DNA from 2 places in the Simiduia sp. 21SJ11W-1 genome. Region 2 is predicted to be linked to the other one. Evidence: predicted binding sites of a transcription regulator. Region 2 holds the regulator's gene; the other holds the start of a gene.
The links. The regulator sigma-54, encoded in region 2, starts transcription at its own class of promoters, with help from an activator protein. The targets are predictions, from matches to a motif close to TGGCACANNNNTTGCNNT.
Positions count from the first base shown of each region.

Region 1: the regulator sigma-54 is predicted to act here: its motif matches at 5,255-5,272, upstream of L1F30_RS05465 (PEP-CTERM sorting domain-containing protein).

Region 1 covers NZ_CP090959.1:1,222,040-1,229,018, reverse strand. The annotation lists gene L1F30_RS05500 (porin family protein) at 1-302, shown strand, start outside; gene L1F30_RS05495 (DUF2789 family protein) at 566-802, opposite strand; gene L1F30_RS05490 (tRNA-binding protein) at 929-1,267, opposite strand; gene L1F30_RS05485 (hypothetical protein) at 1,395-2,345, shown strand; gene L1F30_RS05480 (fatty acid desaturase) at 2,408-3,388, opposite strand; gene L1F30_RS05475 (sugar phosphate isomerase/epimerase) at 3,440-4,255, opposite strand; gene L1F30_RS05470 (TetR/AcrR family transcriptional regulator) at 4,488-5,105, opposite strand; gene L1F30_RS05465 (PEP-CTERM sorting domain-containing protein) at 5,349-6,140, shown strand; gene fadA (acetyl-CoA C-acyltransferase FadA) at 6,247-6,979, opposite strand, start outside.
Region 2 covers NZ_CP090959.1:1,029,488-1,036,466, forward strand. The annotation lists gene yjgA (ribosome biogenesis factor YjgA) at 1-235, opposite strand, end outside; gene L1F30_RS04530 (HPr family phosphocarrier protein) at 330-596, opposite strand; gene rapZ (RNase adapter RapZ) at 599-1,489, opposite strand; gene L1F30_RS04540 (PTS sugar transporter subunit IIA) at 1,503-1,964, opposite strand; gene hpf (ribosome hibernation-promoting factor, HPF/YfiA family) at 1,969-2,259, opposite strand; gene L1F30_RS04550 (RNA polymerase factor sigma-54) at 2,343-3,866, opposite strand; gene lptB (LPS export ABC transporter ATP-binding protein) at 4,056-4,781, opposite strand; gene lptA (lipopolysaccharide transport periplasmic protein LptA) at 4,778-5,317, opposite strand; gene lptC (LPS export ABC transporter periplasmic protein LptC) at 5,304-5,888, opposite strand; gene L1F30_RS04570 (HAD family hydrolase) at 5,941-6,465, opposite strand; gene L1F30_RS04575 (KpsF/GutQ family sugar-phosphate isomerase) at 6,533-6,979, opposite strand, start outside.

The sequences.
Region 1 (6,979 bases), 190 kb from region 2:
GCCAGGTGGGCGACATTTTAGATGAAGACCACACCCTCACCAGCACCGCTTTGCAGGGTCACGCACTGGCAGGCCTGAACTTCGGCCCCTTTGGCGTTTTTGCCAAAGCCGGCGTGATGAACTGGGATAGCAAAATCAAAGGCCCGAGCGTTACCGACGATAGCTCAGGTTCAGATCCGGCCTACGGCCTGGGTGCCAAGTTTCAGCTGGCCTCATTTCAATTGCGCGCTGAATACGAACGCCTGAAGCTGGACGATGCCGATGTAGACTTTATTTCAGTGGGCGCCGCTTACACCTTCTAAGGCATAGCTGATCGGCGTTCATAGAAAGCCCGGGCTTGGGCTTGGGCTTGAGCTTGGGCTTGAGCTGAGAAAGACTGCGCACGCAGCCAGCCACCCCAAGCCCTTTAAAACACGCGCAATAGCCTTGAGTCAGGCCGGGTTCTAAAACGGAAATAAAACGCCAAATAAAAAGGGCAGCCACTTGGTGGCTGCCCTTTTACATTAACTTGCCGGCATTATTGTGCTGGCAGCTAACAGATGAGATGCAGGTATTTTTACCTGAGTTAGCTGCGCAAACGGGCATCCAATTCATCGACGGGTTCAGCCCAGTCGGCATCGTACGCTTTTGCCTCTTCCAAAAATTTCGCCTGAGAGGACGACCAAAAAGGCGCATCGTAAAGCTCGCCATCGTCACGTTTGAGCTTGTGGGATTCAATAAATGCTTCAATGGCTTCATCAGTATGCTCTAAGCCGAGCTGCTGAAATAACTCATCTATTGTATGAGAATGTTGCAATTGCATCCTAACCTCCTTAATCACTTACAATTACGAGCCGTCTACTTACTTTAGCCCATAGGCCTGCATGTATCTTGCGATACACGTAGCTTTCAATATAGGTAAAGCAATAACTGTTCCGGATTCGTAAGTTTAAGCAAGACGGCTACCGTTGGGCACCTTGCCATCAGGTACAGCCAGCACTACCGCACCATCCTCGCGGTGAAAGCCGGTAACCAGGCACTCAGACATCATAGGCCCTATTTGTTTGGGCGGGAAATTCACCACGGCCACCACCTGCTTTCCTACCAAAGATTGTAAATCATACAAATCGGTAATCTGCGCACTGGACTTACGAATGCCTATGTCGCCGCCAAAATCCACCTGCAGCTTATAGGCGGGTTTGCGCGCCTCCTTAAAAACCTCGGCGCCTACAATGGTACCCACACACAGTGCAACCTTCTGAAAATCTTGCCATGTAATTTCAGTCACAAGCTCTACCCTTAAATTGCAACCCTACCCATTCATTATCCAACGCTGCTGGCCCAATAAAGGTGCCAGAGTAAAGCGGCCATAAGCTACAATCTAAAAAGACCTTTAATAGCGAAACACCGCCCCTATGCCGAACCTCGCCCAACGGCTGCTCACCGCCGCATCCATCGTGGGCACACTACTTGTGTGGCCCGGTGGCGTGCAGGCGCAAAGCCATGCTGGCAATACTGCCATTGAGGCTCCTGTGAGCATCGGCGTGCCCTCAGACGTATTAACCGATTACTACGCCATGTTCGGCCAAAACCACTCCTTTTACCATAAGCCAGATTACACACACCCCAAAAGCCGGCGCGACGTAGTTGAGGTGGCGTTGGTGCAACGCGCACTGCGTTTGGGCGGCATTAACGCACCCTTGGTGCTGGCACCCATCGATGGCTACCTACGTATCACCCAACAAATCCATGATGGGCTGATATCACTTTCTGGCACCACTATGTTTGCCAACGATGCCGAGCGAACGCCGCTGTCGCTGGATATCAGCCTGCCCATCATTCAACGTGGCGAATTTAATGTGGGCGTATACACCAGTGCCCACAATCAGCATGCAATCAATCAAACTCACCTTCAAGGCTTGCGCACCTTGCACTTTGTGGTGGCCAATAATTGGCTGTTTGACATTGAGCTTTTAAAAAGCATGGGCATCAATAAAATCACCAAGGTCAGCAACTGGGACTCCATGGTTAAGATGGTGCTGGCAAAACGCGCAGACGCCCTGCTCGCGCCCTTCTCCCATCGTAAAGACTTGGCCATTCACGTGCTTGATGATCAACAATTGTTACCCATTCCCGGAATACAAGTAAGCTTTCCCGTTGAGCGGGTATTTTTAATTACCCGGCAACACCCGCAAGCGCAGCTCATTGGCCAGGCGCTGAACGCAGGCATCAAGCAGCTCATCAGTAGTGGGGAGGTGAACGAGGCCTACACTGCCTCGGGCTTTTTTAATCAAGCCGCAAAATCCTGGCGTGTTATCAATAGGCCTGATGCGCCCAGGCCGGGAGGCCTGCCACCAAAAAACTGAAAGCCCCACCGTTTCGGGTGAGGCTCCACACCATCAGACACCTGCAACTTCAAACGCTTATATCACGCCTGCCTAGCTGGCAGCTCGGGGCGAATGAAATCGTCGGGCGATTTGAGCACCTTAATCCAGGCAGGCATCGCCTCACGCACGGCAGCGCTAAAGCTTGGTGCAGGCTCTGGCATATCGCTCTTCACCAACTCGTGTAGCCTGGCCAACGAGTGGAAAGGTACACCTGCAAACATGTGATGCTCGATGTGATAGTTCATATCCCAGTAAATAAACCGCATAAACGGATTCATGTAGGTAGTGCGGGTGGTCAGCCGATGATCGGGTTCATTAATCGCAAGACCAGCATGCTGCGTAGACTGGACAAAAATCATCAACACACCGCCGTAGTAGGCTGCGAAGAAGGTGTACACAATAGGCAGCCAGCTTTCAATCAATACCGCCCAAGCCACAATGCCCAGCGCCACTACAACATACAGGCGTGACGACCAAACAATTTTCCTCCAAGTGTTTTCAGCAACCTTACCCTTGAGATAACCTGGCTGAATGCCGATTGCATGGATAAACGGAATAATGATTTCACGGGGGTAAACCAGCACACCCAAAAATGCAATTAACAGTGGATGCACTGGCGGGCGGCCTGCATAGATTTCCGGATCTTTATTTTCATAAAGTGTGAAAGAGTGGTGCTGTAGATGGCGCCAGCGATCATACTCGGCCTCTTTGGTTATCATGAAACCCGAGATCCAATGTACCACTTCATTTAACCAGCGGCTTTTAAACGCCGTGCGGTGATGGGTTTCATGCAAAGCAGAACTGGCAAATACCACAAGAATATTACCGTAGAGAAAAAACGCCACATAACTCCACAGGCTGCCCAGCGCTAAATACGCCCAGACGCCAAGGGCCACGAGCATGCTCATTCCGCCCAGAAAATATACCAGCCCGGGGGCATCTTTCTTCTCCAGAAGTTTCCGGTAGGCGTCTTTATCTATTGGTGATTTATACCAACGTATCACGGCCTCTGGTGAGTTCATCGCAATTTCCTCGACTGTTTTTATTGGATGTTAAGCCACAACGTATTTGCGCTATTGCGCGTAACGCTCGGCTAGCAATTGATGAATAAACTGGTTCAACTCCCACTGATCAGCCAGTGGCCGACTTTTTTCAACATCGGTAGGCATATAAGGCGCCGGGCCAAATTCGGGGGTAATGGTCAGCTGCGTTGCTCCGGCATCACGCTGGCTGGCTATTATGCTGTCCCACCAATGTAAGTGCGCATCCAACTCAGCCTGCCATTGCGGGGCGCGGGGATCATTTACCTGCGGGCCTTGGGCGTAACCCACGCGCGCGTGAATGTGGCGACAACGGGGAATTACTGCCTCGAACAAAGACTGCTGGTCTTCCATGAGCGATTCGGTAACCACACACCAATGTGAGAAATCGGCATTGAGCTTAAGGCCGGGCACGGCCTCCAGGTAACGATGTATCTCCCAAGGGTTGAAACTAAAGCGCCCGCGATGGGTTTCATGAACAATTTCGACGCCGCTGCTGTCGGCCAAGGCTTGCGCCTCGTTAAGCAACTGCACATTTTGCTCAAAGCTAAAAAAGTCGCGCCCGGTGTGGCAGTTAATCAGGGCGGGCCTGAGTGCAACCAGTGCGGTTAACTCCTCAAGGTATTCTTTGCGATAGGCCTCAAAGGTACGGGCCGGAGCCATTACCGCCTGAGCAATCAAGCGCAGATCAAACTCCCGCACCAGATGCCTCACCACCTCACCGCTGTTGCGTGCGTCGGGTATGGCGGTTTCAACCCCCACGAACCCGGCCGATTTAATTTTGGCCAGTGCATCGGTTATCGGGGTATCTGTTAACCCCCACAGGGGGCAAAAAAACTGGACATTCACAGCGCTCTCCTCCTAGGCGACTTACCGATCTCACGCCGCCATTAGCAGCAAGGTAATACAAACCCACCCCAAAAGTAAAGCAACTGCTTTATTTTTTACTAAGTGCGACAAAAGCCACGCCAATCAACCACGTTGAACAACGCTTTATAGGAAATAGACAGAATCAGCCGCTACCCAGGCGCCAGGGGGTGCAGTGTGAGCTGGGCGAAAAAGATGAAAAGCGCGAAAGCCGCTAGAAACGCAGGCCTTGCACAACATAGCGAATGAGCTCTGGGCGGGTATCTTCCAGGCTTAAAGGGCCAATGTCTGGAAAGGGCGCGGCAGTGATCACATCTACCTCAGCAGTACCATGAACAATACTGTCTAGCGCCAACAGGCTGCGCACGGCCACCTGCTTGGCACTCGCCGACGGGAAAAGTTCCTGTAGATGGCCGCGGAAGCGAACTGCCCGGCTCCCCAGGTGGTGATTCAATATTTGGCGAATATCGGTATCAAATTCCAGCAACAACCGCGACACCAGTTTCACCGCCGACTGCCCCCAATCAGGCACCACGGTCATATGAGCCCAAACCATCACCTCCGCCTCAACCAGCAACTCAAGGTTGCTCGGCTGGGGCTGAGCAAGCGCCACTTCCACCTGGGCCAGCTGATCGCGAATGTAGGCCACAGAGGCATCCAGCAGCCCGAGCTTATCGGTAAAGTGATAGTGCATGGCAGCCGAGTTTTTAGCGCCGGCGGCAGCACCGATTTGCCGAAGGGAAACCCCGTCTAACCCATGCCTGGCGTAGAGGTTAATAGCGGTTTGCATCAGGTGTTGGCGGGTGCCTGCTTTTTTGGATCGCTCAGCCATAGTGTTTCAAACGCGTGTTGGGAGGCAAAGGTTAACACGCTTGCAAAGGCCTGCGCACGGTGTAGTTAACTGTCGAACAAACTTACACATCCGTACCACTTCACGCAGAGAATAAGCCTAAGTTATTGAAATATATAGACTATTAATAATGGTACATATGTTGCTTTACTGATTGCGGCCACAAAAGGCAATCAACGCAGGACCGATTACCAGGCCTTAATAACCAACGACAAGGAAGCACTTATGAAACACACCTCTATTTTTAAACGCACGGCCTGTGCGCTGGCTCTGGGTTTTGCCGCGAGCACAGCTCAGGCAACCACCATTATTTTTGATGGCAACAACGGTGGCACAGCCAAACTTGGCGACGTGGTACTCGGCACAGGCGGCACGGCAAACGGCACTGATGTAAAAGGCACAAGCCTGGATTATGGCCTGTTTTCAACGGCGGCCGGCGTATCTCACAGCATGAACCTGGCTGGCGCCAGTTTCTCGATCTCAGGCGATATCACCACTGGTGGCACTGTCTATCAAGACATTACCCCATCGCATGGTGGCCTGGGTGCCTACACGGGTGCCTCAGGTGGCGTTAATTCCGATAACGACAACCTGCAACCCAACCTGATTACCGCGGCGGTTGGCGATGAGATCATCTTTTTTGATTTCGACCTGTCTGTGATTCTGGATACCGTATGGTTTAACGGCAACCACACTGAAAATACCGGCATGAACGCCACATCTGGCAATAAGTCGATGTTTAACGTGTTTGCCAGTACCGATGGTGACAATTATTTCTCACTACTGGGCAATAACGGTTTGGTACAAAAGGTTCCTACGGCCAATGAGTACCTCAACACCGGCCTGCCAATGAACAGCATGGGTTACACCTACTACGCCATCGCAGCTACCGGCTGGAACGATGCACCGGGCGGCTACATTGAAGCCATCAGCTTTACCAAGGTGCCAGAGCCAGGTTCACTGCTGCTCTTGGGCCTTGGCCTGTTAGGGCTCGCTCAAGCACGCCGCCGCAAATAGCGACGCGGGCTTTTGGCACCAGCCGGTGCCGTAGAAACACACAAGGCGCCTTTCGGCGCCTTGTTTATTTTTAGCTATTGCTTTTAGAACGCGATATTCGGGTGTACTAAATACGCTCGATAACCGTAGAAATACCCTGGCCCAGCCCCACACACATGGTGGATACGCCAATGCTGAAATCGCGATCTTGCATCACGTTCAACATGGTGGTGGTAATACGGGTGCCCGAACATCCGAAGGGGTGGCCCAAGGCGATGGCGCCGCCGTATAGGTTTACCATTTCATCCATTTTGTCGAGCAGGCCCAAATCTTTCAGCACCGGCAATGCCTGCGCGGCGAAGGCTTCATTGAGCTCTAGGTAGTTAACGTCGTTCATGGTAAGGCCTGCACGCTGCAACGCCTTTTGCGTTGAAGGTACCGGGCCATAACCCATGATAGATGGGTCTACACCGGCCACGGCCATGGCGCGAATCTTGGCAATTGGCGTAACGCCAAGCGCTTGAGCACGCTCGGCGCTCATCACAATCATGGCACTGGCGCCGTCTGAAATTTGTGAAGACGTACCGGCAGTCACAGTACCGCCCTTGGGGTTAAAGGCGGGCTTTAATTGCGATAAACCTTCAACGGTGGTTTCAGGGCGGATGGTTTCATCCTGGCTCACCATAATTTTAAAACCGTTGGCATCGTGGCCTTCGCGCGCCAGAATTTCACGGGCGAACTTGCCATCTACTGTTGCCTTGTGTGCCAGGCGGTGTGAGCGCTCGCCGAAGGCATCTTGCTGCTCGCGTGAAATGCCATGCATCAGCGCCAGAAATTCCGCCGTCAGGCCCATCATGCCC
Region 2 (6,979 bases):
GCCTGCCAATAAACTGCATGTGCCGGCGTTTGGCGTTGTGGGTTTTGATGCGGCCCATCTCCACAATGGCGTTGCGCAATAAATCCGGAAGCGGAATTTTTGCCAGGCGCTCCTTGTTGAGCTCGCACAGCTTGGCACCCAGCGCCTGCAGCGCCAGCATTTCCTTCTTGATTTGTGTGCGGCTTTTGGGCTGCTCTTGTTCAAATTCGTCTTCGAATTGATTGTCTTGCGTCATGGTGCCTTCCGAAGTGCTAGGGCCTGCGTGCAGCCTTTGGTACAAGTGGGGTTGGGCGCGCATGGTATCTAACTTGCGGCGCCAGTGACAGGGGCTATTCGCCTTCGCCGAAGCGGTCGTTTATGAGCTCGCACAGGGCGGCCATGGCCTCGTCTGCGTCTTCCCCTTCGGTGACCAGGGTGAGCTGGGTGCCTTTACTGGCGGCAAGCAGCATGAGCGACATCACGCTTTTGGCATCAACGCGCTTGTCGCCCACACCTGCCTGTATTTTGCAGCCAAAGCGCGCTGCCAGCGTGGCCATTTTTGCCGCCGCCCGGGCGTGCAGCCCAAGCTTGTTGATGATTTCAATTTGCCGTTCCATGCTCAGTGCCCGTGATTGGCCACCAACTCTCGGTGACGTAATTGCGCTTTGGGGTAGTCGGCCATCAGTTTTTTGTGCAATTGCTCGGCGATGTATACCGAGCGGTGCTGGCCGCCGGTGCAGCCGATGGACACTGTCATGTAGCTGCGGTTGCTGGCCTCGAATCTTGGCAGCCACTTGTGAATGTGCTGGTAGATGTCGTCTAGCATGAGGCTTGTGTCTTCCTGTGCCTCCAGGAAGTCGGCCACGCCTTGGTCCTGGCCTGTTTGCGCGCGCAGCTCGGGTTTCCAGTAGGGGTTGGGCAGGCAGCGCACGTCAAACACGAAGTCTGCATCCACGGGCACGCCGCGCTTGAAGCCAAAAGACATTAATTGCAGTGCCATGGTGGTTTCATCGGATTGACGCACCCGCACTTTTACCAGATCGCGCAACTGGTGCAGGGTTAAGTTGGTGCTGTCGATCACAAGATCCGCCAAATCCACCACTGGCTGTAGCAGTTCGCGTTCTTTTATAAGGGCATCGCGCAGTGCCACGCCGTCGCGACTGAGGGGGTGCTTGCGGCGGTTTTCGCTAAAGCGCTGAATCAGCGCGGGCGAGCGCGCATCGAGAAACATCACTTCAATGTGAATGCCGCTGTCGCGTGCGTGGGCAATAATCTGCGGGAACTTGGTCAGCTCGCGCCAGGCGTTTCGGGCATCCACGCTAATGGCAAACGATTGCTGGTCGGTGGGGTCTGCCTCCAGTTGCTTGACGAGTTCCGGCAGCAGGCGCAGCGGCAGGTTGTCAATGCAGTTGAAGCCTAAGTCTTCCAGCACGTGTAGCGCTGTACTTTTGCCGGCGCCCGAGCGGCCACTGACAACAATTAATCGCGGTGTGCTTGGCTCGGTGGGCATGGTGGCAGATTCCTTAGGCTGCAGTGAGGTGTTGCACTACCCTACTATAGAGCAGCTGGTCTGAGCCAGCACTGCGCAACTCTTCACGAAATTCCTCGCGCTGAAACAGCTCGGCAAGCCTGGCCAGTGTTTGCAGGTGATCGCCATCGGCATCTTCCGGCACCAGAAGTGCGAAAATAACGTCGACGGGTTCGCCGTCAATGGCGTCGAAGTCGATGGAGTGAGACAGTGTAATCAGCGCACCGGTGGTGGCCTCGCAGTTGGCAACCCGGCAGTGGGGTATGGCGATACCGTGGCCGAGGCCGGTGCTGCCCAGGCGTTCGCGGGCAACCAGGCTGCGAAAGAGGTCGTCGGCGGCGAGGGAGGGGATATCGTTAGAGATCAGGTCGGCCAGAATTTCCAGCGCGCGCTTTTTGCTGACGCCATCCACGCCGTGTTGCACACGGCGTGGGGCCAAGAGATTTTCAAACTGCATAAATTCAACGGTGGCTTCGAAGCTTTTCTTTGTGCTTGATAAGTTGGCGATCCAGCTTATCGGTGAGTAGATCGATGGCAGCATACAGGTCTTCGGACTGAGAGTCAGCGAAAAACTCGGCGCCACTGACGTGGACGGTAGCTTCTGCCTTTTGTCGCTGTTTATCAACACTCAAAATGGCATTGATGCTGGTTATTCGGTCGTGGTGGCGTTCGAGTTTTTCAAGCTTGGTGTTGACATAGCTTTTGATGGCGTCGGTCAGGTCGAGATGGTGTCCGCTGATGTTGATTTGCATTTGCTGCTCCTTTTGTCGCTGCGTTTGCGTTGCACCCGCCCCGCATTGGTGCAATACCGTTGCGGGGCACCAATACTCGCTTGCTAAATCAGTCGCTTTCGCTCATTCGAGGCCGCGATACCGAGAGACTCCCGGTACTTGGCGATGGTACGCCTGGCCACCTGAATGCCTTGCTCTTCTAAGAGCTTGGTAATTTTGCTGTCGCTCAAGGGCTTTTTGGGGTTCTCTGCGGCCACCAGCTTCTTGATGATGGCGCGAATTGCCGTTGAGGAACACTCGCCGCCTGAGTCTGTGCTCACGTGGCTTGAGAAGAAATACTTGAGTTCGTAAATGCCCTGGGGGGTGTGCATGTACTTTTGCGTAGTCACCCGGGATATGGTGGATTCATGCATGCCAACTTCTTCGGCGATGTCGTGCAGCACCATGGGTTTCATGGCTTCCGGGCCGTGTTCGAAAAAGCCCACCTGTTTTTCAACAATGCAGCTGGCCACCTTGAGTAATGTTTCGTTGCGGCTTTGCAGGCTCTTTAAAAACCAGCGGGCCTCTTGCAGGTTATCGCGCAGGAAGTTGTTATCTTTGCTGGTGTCGGCGCGCTTTACCAGCGACGCGTAGCCTGAGTTGATACGGATCTTGGGCGCGATATCTGGATTGAGCTCCACTAGCCACCGATCCTGTTTTTTGCTGACAAAGACATCCGGGACGACATACTCGGTTTCAGCCCGGCTGATACTCTCGCCCGGGCGCGGGTTAAGGGTTTGGATCAGCCCGATGGTTTCGGCAAGCTCTGATTCCTTGAGCTTACAGCGGCGCATGAGTTGCTTGTAATCGCGGCTGCCTAGCAGGGCCAAGTGATCCTTAACAATCAGTTTAGCAGCATCCAGAAAAGGTGTAGTGGCCGGTAGTGTGCGCAACTGAATCAGCAGGCATTCCGATAAATCCTGACCGCCAACGCCTGGCGGGTCGAATTGTTGCAGCCGGTGCAGCACCGCCAGTACTTCATCGTGTTCGAGGGGGTCATCTTGCAGATCGGCGTCTTGGCCCAGGCCCTCGGTTATTTCTTCCAGAGGTGAGGCCAACAGCCCGCTGGGCTCTATGGCATCGATGATGGCCATGGCAATCACCCGATCACGATCAGACATGGGCGTGAGGTTGAGCTGCCACAGCAAATGTTCTTGCAGGGTTTCGCCGCCGCTGTCGTCGCGCTCGTAGTCGCGATCGTCGTCCGATGCCGGGCCTGCGCTGGCGGGGCCCGAGGTGTAGATGTCGTCCCAGTTGGTATCTACCGGCAGGTCGTCTGGAATGTCGTTATTCCAGTCGGCATCCATCGAGGTGTCGCTGGTGGTGTCGGTTGCGGGGGTATCCGGGGCGTTGTCGTTTGCGTCTTTGCCGTCTGGCTGGGCAGATTGGCTGTTGTCTGGGTGGTCTGCGGCGTTATCGGCGCCTGTGTCATCGCCGTCTGCCATCTCGAGCATAGGGTTGGATTCCAGCGCCTCCTGGATTTCGGCCTGTAAGTCCAGTGTCGACAATTGCAGCAGCCGGATGGCCTGTTGCAACTGCGGCGTCATGGTCAGCTGCTGACCGAGTTTTAGCTGTAGAGATGGCTTCATGGGGTAATGACTTACATCCTCTTGGTTGCTGCCCAAAACGTGGCCTTAACTCCAGCGGGCGCAACCTAAGTGTAGTCATCCGGCAATAGCGAGGCAATATTGACAAGCAAGCACCATGCCTTTATGGGTGATTTAAGGTTGGCGCGTAAAGCGTTGTTGTTCTGCGCGCCAGTGCGGTGATGTGCAGGCCTAGAGGGTGAACTGGTCGCCTAGGTACACCTCGCGTACCCGCTGGTTGGCGAGCACCGTGCTGGCATCGCCCTCGGCAATAATGTGGCCTTCGCTAACGATGTAGGCCTTTTCGCAGATGCTGAGGGTTTCGCGTACATTGTGGTCGGTAATCAGTACGCCGATGCCGCGATCTTTAAGGTGCTTGATGATGCCTTTGATATCGCCCACGGAAATGGGGTCGACTCCGGCGAAGGGTTCATCCAGCAAAATAAACCGTGGCTCGGTGGCCAGGGCCCGGGCAATTTCCACCCGACGGCGTTCGCCGCCCGACAGCGCCATGCCCAGGCTGTCGCGGATGTGGGTAATGTGAAACTCTTCCAGCAAATCTTCCATGCGCGCTAAGCGCTGTTTGCGGTTGAGCTCTTTGCGGGTTTCCAGAATGGCAAGAATATTGTTGGCCACGGTGAGTTTGCGAAATACCGAGGCCTCTTGCGGAAGATAGCCGATGCCCGCCCGTGCGCGCCCGTGAATGGGCAGGGGGGTTAAGTCCTGATCGTCGATGCTCACGCGCCCGGCATCGCTTTCTACCAGGCCCGCAATCATGTAAAAGCAAGTGGTTTTGCCGGCGCCATTGGGGCCCAAGAGGCCCACTATCTGGCCGCTGTTTACCTCCATCGATACGTCGATTACTACCCGGCGGCCCTTGTAGCTCTTGGCCAGGTTCAGTGCTTGCAACTGGCTCATTGGTCTTTTTGCTCCGCGGGCGTGCGCTTTTGAGGCTGCAGAATAACGTTGACCCGCTCCTTGCTATCGGTACGGCGGCCGGCCTCAACGGTGGCCAGGTGAATGTTGTAGTTGATTTGATCACCGGTGATCAGTGAGCCGTCTTGCTCTACGCGGGCTTTGCCTGTGATGGTGAGCTTTTCATTACCCACTTCGTACACCAGTAATTCGCCGCGGGCTTTTACCAGTGGCTTATCGATCTCGGGTTGCTGTTGAAAGTGGGCCGGTGCACCGGTGGCTACCACGCGGTAAACCTCGTTGTTCTTGCTGTAAAACACGGCTTTTTCAGCCTCGATGTAGATGCTGCCCTGTTCAATGACGACGTTACCCACATAAGTTAGAACGCCCTTTTTTTTATCTAGATCGAAATCGTCCGACTTGATGTTAATGGGCTGATCGCGATCGGTGGGCAGCGCTTGTGCCAATGGTGTAACCATCACGGCCAAGGCGGCAAGGGCGAGCCAGGCGTGGCTGCGGCGCGGGTTATTGTGTTTCATAAGTGCCTGTGACTCCGCGAGTAAGTTTAAAAGTCTGGGTTTTGATATTGGCGTTCAGCGCATTGCCGTGGGTAATGCCTTGGGGCGAAAGTATTTTCACCGGCTGATCCGTTTCAGCCACCTGGCGCTTGGTAAAGTAGATCAACTTTTCTGTAAAGAGTTCCGTGGTGCCCTCAACCGGATCCTGTTGAAACAGGTGTACGTTGCCGGTGAGTTCAAGCCGGTCATCCTTGTTGGTTGCGCGCGCTCGATCGGCCACAATAATCCAGGGCGCCTGATCGGGATTATAGATTTCAGCGCGCAGCTGCTCTACCAGGGTGAAATCTTTGTTGCTGGCCTTGCCGGCGGGTTGGTAGTGATCGGCGCGCACGCCGGTCACGCGCCGGCTTACCTTGCCGGCTTCATCGTAATGAACGCTCACGAAGTCGGTCATGAAAAATGCCGGTGCCTGTTGCTCTGCATCTTTTGGGGGCTGCTCGAACAGGCGTGTAGAGGGTGTCTCCACCATAAACAGGTAGATGAACACGATCAGGGCAACAATAACGGGCAGTAATTTTTTAAGTTTTGCCAACGCTGTTTTCCTTTGTGCGCCAGGATTGAGTGAGAGCGGGCCGTGGCCGGCTTCAGCCTGTGTATTTAGCCAGTAGCGCTGCGTGCGTGCCTTGTGCCTGCATGATGAAATCGCAGGCTTCACGCACGGCCCCTTCGCCGCCGTTGCGCGCACTTTGCCAGTGGGCGCGGGCTACCACATCCGGGTGAGCGTTGGCGGTGGTCATGGCCAGGCCCACTTTTACCATGCAGGTGAGATCCGGATGGTCGTCACCCATGAAGGCGATTTGCTCGAGCGCAAGCGGCAGGTCTGTGAGGATTTCCTGCAGGGCGGCAAATTTATCTTCGCGGCCTTGCACCAAAATATTTATACCCAAATCACCCGCGCGGCGCGCCACCAACTCACTTTTGCGCCCGGTAATAATGCCCACCTGTACCCCCGATTTTTGCAGCAGCTTGATGCCGTGGCCATCTTGGGTGTTGAAGGCTTTCATCTCGTTGCCCTGGTTGTCGAAGTAGAGCTTGCCGTCGGTGAGTACGCCGTCTACATCGAGTAGCAGCAGTTTGATGTTTTTTGCCGAGGCCAGTGCTTGAGTCATGGGTGGGTCCGAAATGCAAAATGAATGTTGGGTTGCAACTTAGGTTGGCGTTGTGCGCGCCTGAATACTAAACGATTCCTGCCCGCAAAATGTCGTGCATGTGCAGCAGGCCTACGGGGTGTTTGTTGTGGTCTTCAACCACCAGCGCGGTAATTTTTCGCTGTTCCATCAAGGTGAGGGCTTCGGCCGCCAGCAGGTCTGTGGTTACCGTAAGCGGGTTGCGCGTCATCACCTGGGCCATGGTGGCGGTGGCCAGATTCGCCCCTAGATCCACGCAGCGGCGCAGGTCGCCGTCGGTGAAAACGCCAATCAATTGATCTGCCTCGTCCACAACGGTCGTCATGCCAAAGCCCTTGCGGGTCATTTCCACGAGCGCCGTAGACAGCAAGGTATCGGGGCTGACCTTTGGCAGCTCCTGGCCTGCGTGCATCAGATCGCTAGCGCGCACAAGCAGGCGCCGGCCCAAGGCGCCGCCCGGGTGCGAAAAGGCAAATTCTTCTTTGGTGAAGCCGCG